2 regions of the Exiguobacterium sp. E17S genome follow, and region 2 is predicted to be linked to the other one. Evidence: riboswitches for the same ligand, from Rfam matches in the RefSeq annotation. Region 2 holds a riboswitch; the other holds the start of a gene.
What was found. A riboswitch is a leader RNA that binds a small molecule or an ion and turns the genes downstream of it on or off. The one in region 2 is predicted to bind FMN.
Positions count from the first base shown of each region.

Region 1: linked by a shared signal. The riboswitch ahead of AC3B4V_RS07355 (ECF transporter S component) and the one ahead of ribD (bifunctional diaminohydroxyphosphoribosylaminopyrimidine deaminase/5-amino-6-(5-phosphoribosylamino)uracil reductase RibD) in region 2 are both predicted to bind FMN.

Region 1 is NZ_JBYLRU010000001.1:1,425,264-1,429,479, reverse strand. Features, by position in the region: gene AC3B4V_RS07375 (NifU family protein) at 1-51, opposite strand, end outside; gene AC3B4V_RS07370 (DUF1462 family protein) at 161-457, shown strand; gene AC3B4V_RS07365 (NAD(P)/FAD-dependent oxidoreductase) at 499-1,551, opposite strand; gene AC3B4V_RS07360 (YuzB family protein) at 1,644-1,877, shown strand; gene AC3B4V_RS07355 (ECF transporter S component) at 1,955-2,521, opposite strand; FMN riboswitch at 2,677-2,819, opposite strand; gene AC3B4V_RS07350 (HesB/IscA family protein) at 2,931-3,281, shown strand; gene AC3B4V_RS07345 (NAD-dependent epimerase/dehydratase family protein) at 3,399-4,216, shown strand, end outside.
Region 2 is NZ_JBYLRU010000006.1:73,065-77,280, reverse strand. Features, by position in the region: gene ribA (GTP cyclohydrolase II) at 1-343, opposite strand, end outside; gene ribE (riboflavin synthase) at 343-969, opposite strand; gene ribD (bifunctional diaminohydroxyphosphoribosylaminopyrimidine deaminase/5-amino-6-(5-phosphoribosylamino)uracil reductase RibD) at 954-1,994, opposite strand; FMN riboswitch at 2,154-2,298, opposite strand; gene AC3B4V_RS14745 (M20 family metallopeptidase) at 2,482-3,687, opposite strand; gene AC3B4V_RS14740 (MetQ/NlpA family ABC transporter substrate-binding protein) at 3,710-4,216, opposite strand, start outside.

The DNA of each region.
Region 1 (4,216 bases), on a different contig from region 2:
GAACGGACGCAATTTTTCAAGAACTTCATTCACTTGATCAAACATTTCCATGCGTAAACACATCCTTTCGTATAGTTTCATTGTAACAGGGTTGAAAAATGTTCTCAATCTGGAAAACTTGTATACTAAAGAGGAGAGAATTGAAAAGGGGGACTTCAAGATGGAAATCACGGTTTATGGAACAGCGGTCACTTGTCCGAGTTGTGTCGGGGCACCCAGCTCGGAAGAGACGTTCAGTTGGCTACAAGCTGTCCTCGGACAGAAATATGAGCAAGCGATGACGCTACGCTATGTCGATTTCGAGACAGCAACAGCGGATCAATGGACGGAAGCCTTGAAAGAGGATGTCTATTTTTATCCACTGATCGTGCTTGATGATGAGATGATTGACGAGGGGTACGTCAAGCTGAAGACGATCACGGCAGCGATTGATGCAAAGTTAAGTCAGACGGGGTGAACGACAAAGAGGTATCCCAAAGATCGGGACACCTCTTTTGTTCATTTAATCTTTTTGTGTTTCCATAAGACACCGGACTTTAAGAGACGTGGGACTTTCCCCGTCAGCGCTTGCTTGCCCATGACGATCCCAAAACCATCTGATTTCCCGAGCGATCCGAGCATCCCGCGCAATTTGATTTCTGGCAGTTTCGGCAATTTTTTCCCTTGCCATTTCGCTTGCAAGACATCGACGACTTGTTCTGCCTGATGTTCTGCGAGTTGACCGCTTGGTGCATACGGCAAGCTGGCACAATCGCCGATGACGAAGACGTTATCGTATTCTGGTACATGGTGATGTTCCGTCAATTTGATCCGACCGCCACTGTCTGCAGCAAAGCCGAGATCACGAACGACCTTGACCGGCTGCGTACCTGCCGTCCAAATCGTCAAGTCCGACGGGTACGTATCGTCGCCGTTTCGCACGTCGTCCGCCGTGACGAGCGTGACGTTCGAATTGTTGATGACCTCAACGTCATGCTCCTCGAACCATTCCTGGACGTAAGACGAGACTTTATCGGATAAGAATGACAAGACGGATGGACCGCGGTCGAACAGACGAATCGTTAAATCTTTCCGGCTCTCATGCAGTTCACTGGCAAGTTCGACACCAGATAGACCAGCACCGACGATCGAGACGACGGACCCCGGTGACAAACCACAGATCGCTTGCTGTGTCTTGCGCGATTCTTCAAGTGTCTGGATGCTATATGTAAACTCTTGAGCACCCGGAATGTTGTGGTATTTATCCTCGCAACCGAGGGCGATGATCAAGTCATCATAGAATAATTCTGATCCGTCCTGCAGGTGGACCGTATTCGTCTCTGGTGAGATTTTAATGACATGTCCATATTTATAAGTAAGATGTTTCCCCTCCGGAAATTCAATCCGGACATCTCGATCTGATAATGTACCTGCTGCGAGTGCGTAATATTCCGTTTTGAGTGCGTGGTACGGTAGACGGTCGACGAGCGTGACGGCAACTTCCTCGTCCTTGAATCGCTCACAAATCCGCATTCCACCATATCCTCCGCCGAGTACGACCAATTGCTTCATAACGTAAAATCCCCCTTAGTTCCCCTAAATCAGTCTGACCTTGTATAATACGACATGAGGCAGGTCGTTTCCTGCTTGAAGGAGGAAAAAAAGTGAATCCGATTATTGAATTTTGTATCAGTAACTTAGCGGCTGGTACACAGGTCGTCATGGAGCAACTCGAACGTGACCCTAACGTCGACGTCGTCGAATACGGTTGTCTCGGCTATTGCGGCATTTGTTCGCTTGATCATTTTTGTCTCGTTGATGGTGAGACGGTCGTAGGCGAGACGCCGGAAGAGTTGCTTGAAAAGATTTACCTAAAAATCGAAGAGAATGAGCTGTGAGCACGAACAGCCAAAAAAAACCCCTCGTTCGTCTGAACGAGGGGATTCGTGTCCGTCAGCGGGCGCAGCTTTTCGGATCAGGCAGATTGTTGACGGCGCATCATCCATGGTCGTAGTTTCAAGAACAACGGAATGAAGAGTGCCGAGATGAACAACGCCTTGATGACGTTAAACGGTAAGATACCAGCTGTGATCGCTGTCCATTTGACAGCTGGATCCGCCATGTAGTCCATACCAAGGAACCATGCATACGCTGGAAGGATCAAGATATAGTTGAGAATCGCAAGACCGAGTGCCATCGTGATCGTACCAGCGACGAGACCAGTTGCGAGACCTTGTGTTGATTTCTTTTTGTGGTAGAACCAGCTGACAGGAAGCACGAATGCGACACCAGCAGCGAAGTTCGCGAATTCTCCGACCGGAACACCACTTCCGCGGAAGATGTAGTATAGCACGTTCTTCAATGCTTCGACGATGACACCTGCGACCGGTGAGAACATGATCGCTGCGACGAGAGCAGGAACATCACTGAAGTCAATCTTCAGATAGTTCGGTAAGAACGGCAGTGGAAAATTGATAAGCATAAGAACAAACGAGATTGATCCTAACATTGACAGAGTGACCATTTTTTGTGTGCGTTTCATACGAGTATTGTCTCCTTTTGCTCGTTCCTCTCGATGAAGTATTGGCATGACTGCGTCCATAAAGAAACCCCTATTGATGAGATCAACAGGGGAGAAGTCCGCATTAAATAAACCTAATCGATTGTTGCAAAAATCGATCAAATTCAAACTCATGCCGCCATCTTCTCCCATCCAGACTGTACTGTCGGCTCCTGAATTACACAGAATCAGCAAATAGCGCCCTATTCGCTCGCGGGCTTCAACTCAAGAAGAGTTGTTTACCGCCGGTCGGGAATTTCACCCTGCCCTGAAGATGGAACGATTATTTTGTTGTACATACCATTTATACAACGAATTCAAGATAGTTTCAAGCAACTAGGTTTCGATTCGCTCAGAAGTTGCGTATACTAAAGAAAAGGAAGGTGATGACATGATCCATTTAACGGAGGCAGCAGCGCTACAAGTCCAGGACATGATGGCGCAGGCACCAGCAGATGAACGGAATCTTCGGATGCTCGTCCAAGGTGGTGGATGTAGTGGTCTGTCGTACGGAATGGGATTCGACCAACAGAAAGAAACGGATCTCGTTTTCGAACAGCACGGCGTGACCGTCATCGTGGACGAAAAAGATTATCCGGTCGTCAAAGGACTGGAAATCGATTATAAGCAGTCGATGCTCGGCGGCGGATTCACGATCACGAATCCGAATGCCATCGCAACATGCGGTTGCGGGACTTCGTTCCGGACGGCAACGAATGCTGGGACACCGGGTGGCTGTTAATGAATCCAATCGTGGACATCGTCCACGATTTTTTTATTGTCCGCATACAGGAGACCTGTTCCGTTGACTCGAAATATTAAGAGAGTGAATGCTACTACGAACAGGGAGGGCTTCAGGATGAGAAAAGTATTGATCTTCGGGGGAACGCGCTATTTCGGACGCCGGCTTGCAATTCGCTTAGCCGATTCGGGGGATGACGTGACAATCGTCACACGCGGCGAGCATACGCCACCAGTCGCGAAGGGCTTGACATTTTTCAAAGGAGACCGGACGTCAAGTAGTACGATGAAGGACTTAAGCCAACAGCACTGGGATGTCATCTATGACAACATTTGCTTCACGCCGTATCAAGCCAAGCTTGCGATCGACGCGTTTGAAGGGAAAGTCGGGCGCTACGTGTTGACGTCGACGATGTCTGTCTATGAAGACGGTGGTGCGAATATCACGGAGCGTGCCTACAATCCGTTTCCCGGGAAATATGAGCTTGAGAAGGAACATGGATATGGCGAAGGGAAGCGCCAAGCGGAGAGTTATTTCTTCCAACGGGCGACGTTCCCAGTCGTTGCGGTCCGTTTTCCGGTCGTCCTCGGACCAGATGACTATACGGAGCGACTCGTCTTTCATATCAAGCGGGCGCTTGACGGTCGTCCGATCGTTGCCGAAAACACATACGCGAAGATGGGGTATATCTCAAGTTATGAAGCCGCTGCCTTTCTTGAGTGGTGTGGTCGTTCGGAACTGACCGGACCAATCAACGCTGCAAGTGACGGTGTCTTATCAATTCAAGACCTAGTGGATAAGATCGACCGCGTTGCGGGAACGACGAGTCAACTCGTTGCAAAAGGAGAAGATGAATCGCCGCTTGCGCCAGAACGCGATTTCTATATGGATACGACAGCTGCGAAACAAGCCGGCTATCTATTCCAACATGTCGA
Region 2 (4,216 bases):
CATCCGTCAGCATCCGCTGAATCGTTAGCGACCGTTCCTCAGCACTGATGCCGGTCTTTGCTTCTTCATGATCGATGCTGAGCGTAAATGCCGTTCCATGCGGATCTGTATTATTCGCTGTCATCGGAGCAAGTTCGAGTCGCTGTGCGATCCGCGGACTGACTGGTACACAGACGAGTCCTTTTCCGTATGTGATCATGAAGTTGATGTTTTCTGCTGTCGCGTGTTCTGCGAGCATGACGAGATCGCCTTCATTCTCACGATCCTCGTCATCACAGACGATGATCGGTCGTCCTTTTTTCAAATCTTCTATTGCGTCTTCAATCAAGTCGAATCCGTTCATTACATGTCGCCTCCTAAGAATGCTGCCCAGTCCGTCTGCTTCTCATGCTGCGTGAAATGATAGAGATGTTTCGCCATCATGTCACACTCGATATTGACGACTGCGCCGCTTGCCAATCGATCAAACGTCGTCACTTGACGTGAGTGCGGAATCAATGAAATCGAGATCGTTTCCGGCGTGACGCCTTGCAACGTCAGGCTCGTACCGTTGATTGCGATCGAGCCTTTCGGAATACAATACTTTTGCCACGATCCGACATCAAACGTATAGACCATCGCTTCTCCATCCGGTCGCCGACTGATCAGCCGAGCTGTTCCGTCGATATGTCCACTGACGAAATGGCCGCCGAAGCGACCGTCTGCCGGCATCGCCCGTTCGAGTTGCAATGGGCTTCCGACGCGGTACGTGCCGAGGGCTGTTGACCGAATCGTGTCATGGACGGCATCTGCCGTGAAACCGGTCGGACTCATCGACGTGACCGTCAAACAAATCCCATCGACGGCGATGCTATCTCCGATCTTCGTTCCTTCGAGTACCCGGTGCGCCTCAATTTCAAGCGCTAACCCGTTCGGTCGCGGGATCTTTCGTTTTAAGGTTCCGACTTCTTCAATCAATCCGGTGAACATGTTGTCTCCTCCTTTCGGATGTACGTCAGATGGAGATCCGGTCCAACCGTCTCAACCTGGTCGATTTGAAAACGATCTTCGATATCGTGTTGACTATTCCACGCATCGCCTTCAAAAATCGATGGGGCTTGGTAGACTTCGATTCGGTCAACGAGATCTGCCTCAAGGAAAGCGGCTTGAATCGTCGGTCCACCTTCGATCAAAACACTGCGAATGTCTTGTTCGTATAAGCGTTTTAAAATCGCTTCCGGCGTCTCATACTCACCGACGAGCACCGTCACCTGATCGTGACTGATCCGAGGAACACTCGTCAGCCAGTAGGTTGGATTTTTACCATCGCGGAAAACTTGCGCCGTCTCCGGGACCCGACCACGGCGATCGACGATTACCCGAATCGGTTCGATACCTGACGCCGCGCGTAAAGTCAGTGCCGGATCATCGACGAGGACCGTCTCACTGCCGACGAGGATCGCATCATGGCGTCCACGCAGGGCGCGACCATTCGCGCGTGCTTCTTCTGACGTGATCCAGCGCTGTTCACCTGTCGCCGCGATCCCGTTCATCGTCTGAGCGATCTTGACGGTCACGGTCGGGCGTTTTCGTTCGATCGTCTTCCAGAATTCCGTGTAGAGAGCTTCTGCCTCATGGCGTAACAGGCCGACCTCGACTTCGATTCCCGTGTCCTGTAGCCGTTTGATTCCGGAACCAGCGACGATCGCATGTTTGTCCTCCGTTGCGACGAAGACTCGTTTGATTCCTGCTTGTAGAATCGCTTCCGTGCATGGTGGCGTCTTGCCATGATGATTGCATGGCTCGAGCGTCACGTAAAGATCGGCACCGCGGGCGGCTTCTCCTGCCATCCGTAAGGCTTCGACTTCTGCGTGCGGACCACCGGCAAACCGGTGCGCACCGAAGCCGATGATGCGTCCTTGTTTGACGATGACACAGCCGACACTTGGATTCGGACTTGTTTGTCCGTGTAACATTTGTGCTAATTGCATGGCATAACTCATCATCTGTGACATCGCGTTCACTCCTTTCAAATGAAAAAAGACGCCCCTTGAAAAAGGGGCGTCTGTATAGAAGGGTTCACGAAATACACGGTTCGCTCCCAGCATTTTTTCATGCAGAAAGAGACCATCTCCTGAAAACATTTTTTCAGAAAACGGCTTGAATCGTGTCGTTTCGTTCTTCTCCCATCCGGACTTTACCGTCGGCCCTGGAATCTCACCAAGTCAGCCATGATGCGTACATCACAGGTCGCGGGCTCGTCGATCAATCGATCGCATCACCGCCGGTTGGGATTTTCACCCTACCCCGAAGAACTGGATTATTGAGTTATACAATTTTAGCCTAGCATATCTTTTTCAAGAAAACAAAGCGCAAATGCTTCTGTCTTGTCTCTTTTTTGATTTCGCTCCAGTTCTGTCACTCATCACCAATTCGTGATCGACTGCATCTCAAAAACGACCGGAGCACCTGATAGCAGTGCATCCAGTCGTCGTTTTCCGCTTATAAATATCCGTTCTTCCGGTCGTGGAATTCTTGAGCGATCGCCCCGCGCGTCCGTTCATCAGCGAGGACGCGAAGCGCTGTCCGAGCGAGGATTTTCGCCCCCGTGATCAATGCTTCATCTCCAGCTTCTGAACGAGCCGCTTCTTTGAATGCTTCCGTATGCGCGACGAGATCGTCCGGACCTATCTTGATATACGGATGGATCGTCGGAATGACTTGACTGATGTTACCGGCATCCGTCGAACCAAGACCCGGTCGTTCGTCTAAGTGGACCTTTTCACCAAGCGATTCTGCTTCTTCTTGGAACAGACGGTCGAACGTCCGGTTGAAGACGAGGTTATCGACTTCATTTTGGAAGGCGATGACGTCAAGTGTCGCCCCAGTCGCGAGTGCCGCGCCTTGGGCGACGGCTTTGACTTTTTCCGTGACGGCATTCAATCGTTCCCGTGTCGTCGCCCGGATGAAGAAACGTGCTTTTGCGTATTCCGGGATGATGTTCGGCGCATCACCTCCATGCGTGATGATTCCGTGAATCCGGACATCGTCCGGTAATTGCTGACGTAACGCATTGATTCCATTGAAGAGTTGAATGACAGCGTCAAGGGCGTTGATGCCTTCCTCTGGTGACGCCGCTGCGTGTGCCGGACGACCCGTAAAGGCAAAGTCGAGCGGATCGACCGCAAGGGAAGAACCCGTGATCCGTGTTTGTCCCGACGGATGGACCATCAAGGCCGCATCGATCCCTTCCAACAACTGATGTTTGACGAAACTGCCTTTCGCACTACCGTTCGGTCCACCTTCCTCGGCTGGTGTTCCAAGGACAACGACACTCCCGCCGACTTCATCGAGCACTTTACTGAGCGCGATCGCCGCTGCGACGCTCGTCGTGCCGATGATATTATGACCGCACGCGTGACCAATACCCGGCAACGCATCGTATTCAGCAAGAAAGGCAATCGTTGCGCCTGGTCGGTCGCTCGATTTCTTCGCGAAGAACGCGGTATCGTGCCCCGCGACGCCGAGTTCTACTGTAAAACCTTCCGCTGTTAGACGCTCCGCATGGAGCCGCGAAGCAAAGAATTCCTCGTTCCCGATTTCCGGCGTTGCATGAATCCGATGACTTGTCTCAAGATACGATTCCCGTTTTTGTTCGATGTCCTGTTCAATCGTCTCTACCCATGTCGTGCGTACTGGTGTCGTCATACTGTCCACTCTCCTTTTGAAATTATTCGCCGATATCGCTCAGTGGAACGAACGTCGGGATCGTACTGCCTTTATATTCTTTTTTGATGAAGGCCGCGACATCTTTTTGTTGATACAGCGATGCGATTTTTTTCAGTTCTTTTTTGTTCTTGTCTTCCGTCCGTGTCGCGATGATGTTGATGTATGGTTTTGCTGTCTCGTTCTCATGGACGATCGAGTCCTTGATCGGGTTGAAGCCAGCGTCAACGGCAATGCCATTGTTGATGATTGATGCCGCGACGTCCGGTAAGACGCGTGGCGTTTGCCCGGCGACGATCGGAACGATTTTTAGCTTTTTCGGATTCTCGACGATCTTATCGACCGAACCGTTGCCATCGAAGTCGTCCGGTAGCTTGATCAGACCTGCTTCTTGCAGTAACAAGAGGGCGCGTCCCATGTTCGTCGCTTCGTTCGGAACAGCGATTTTTCCGCCAGTTGGAATGTCTTTGACGTCCTTGTATTTATCCGAGTAAATCCCCATCGGTGCGAT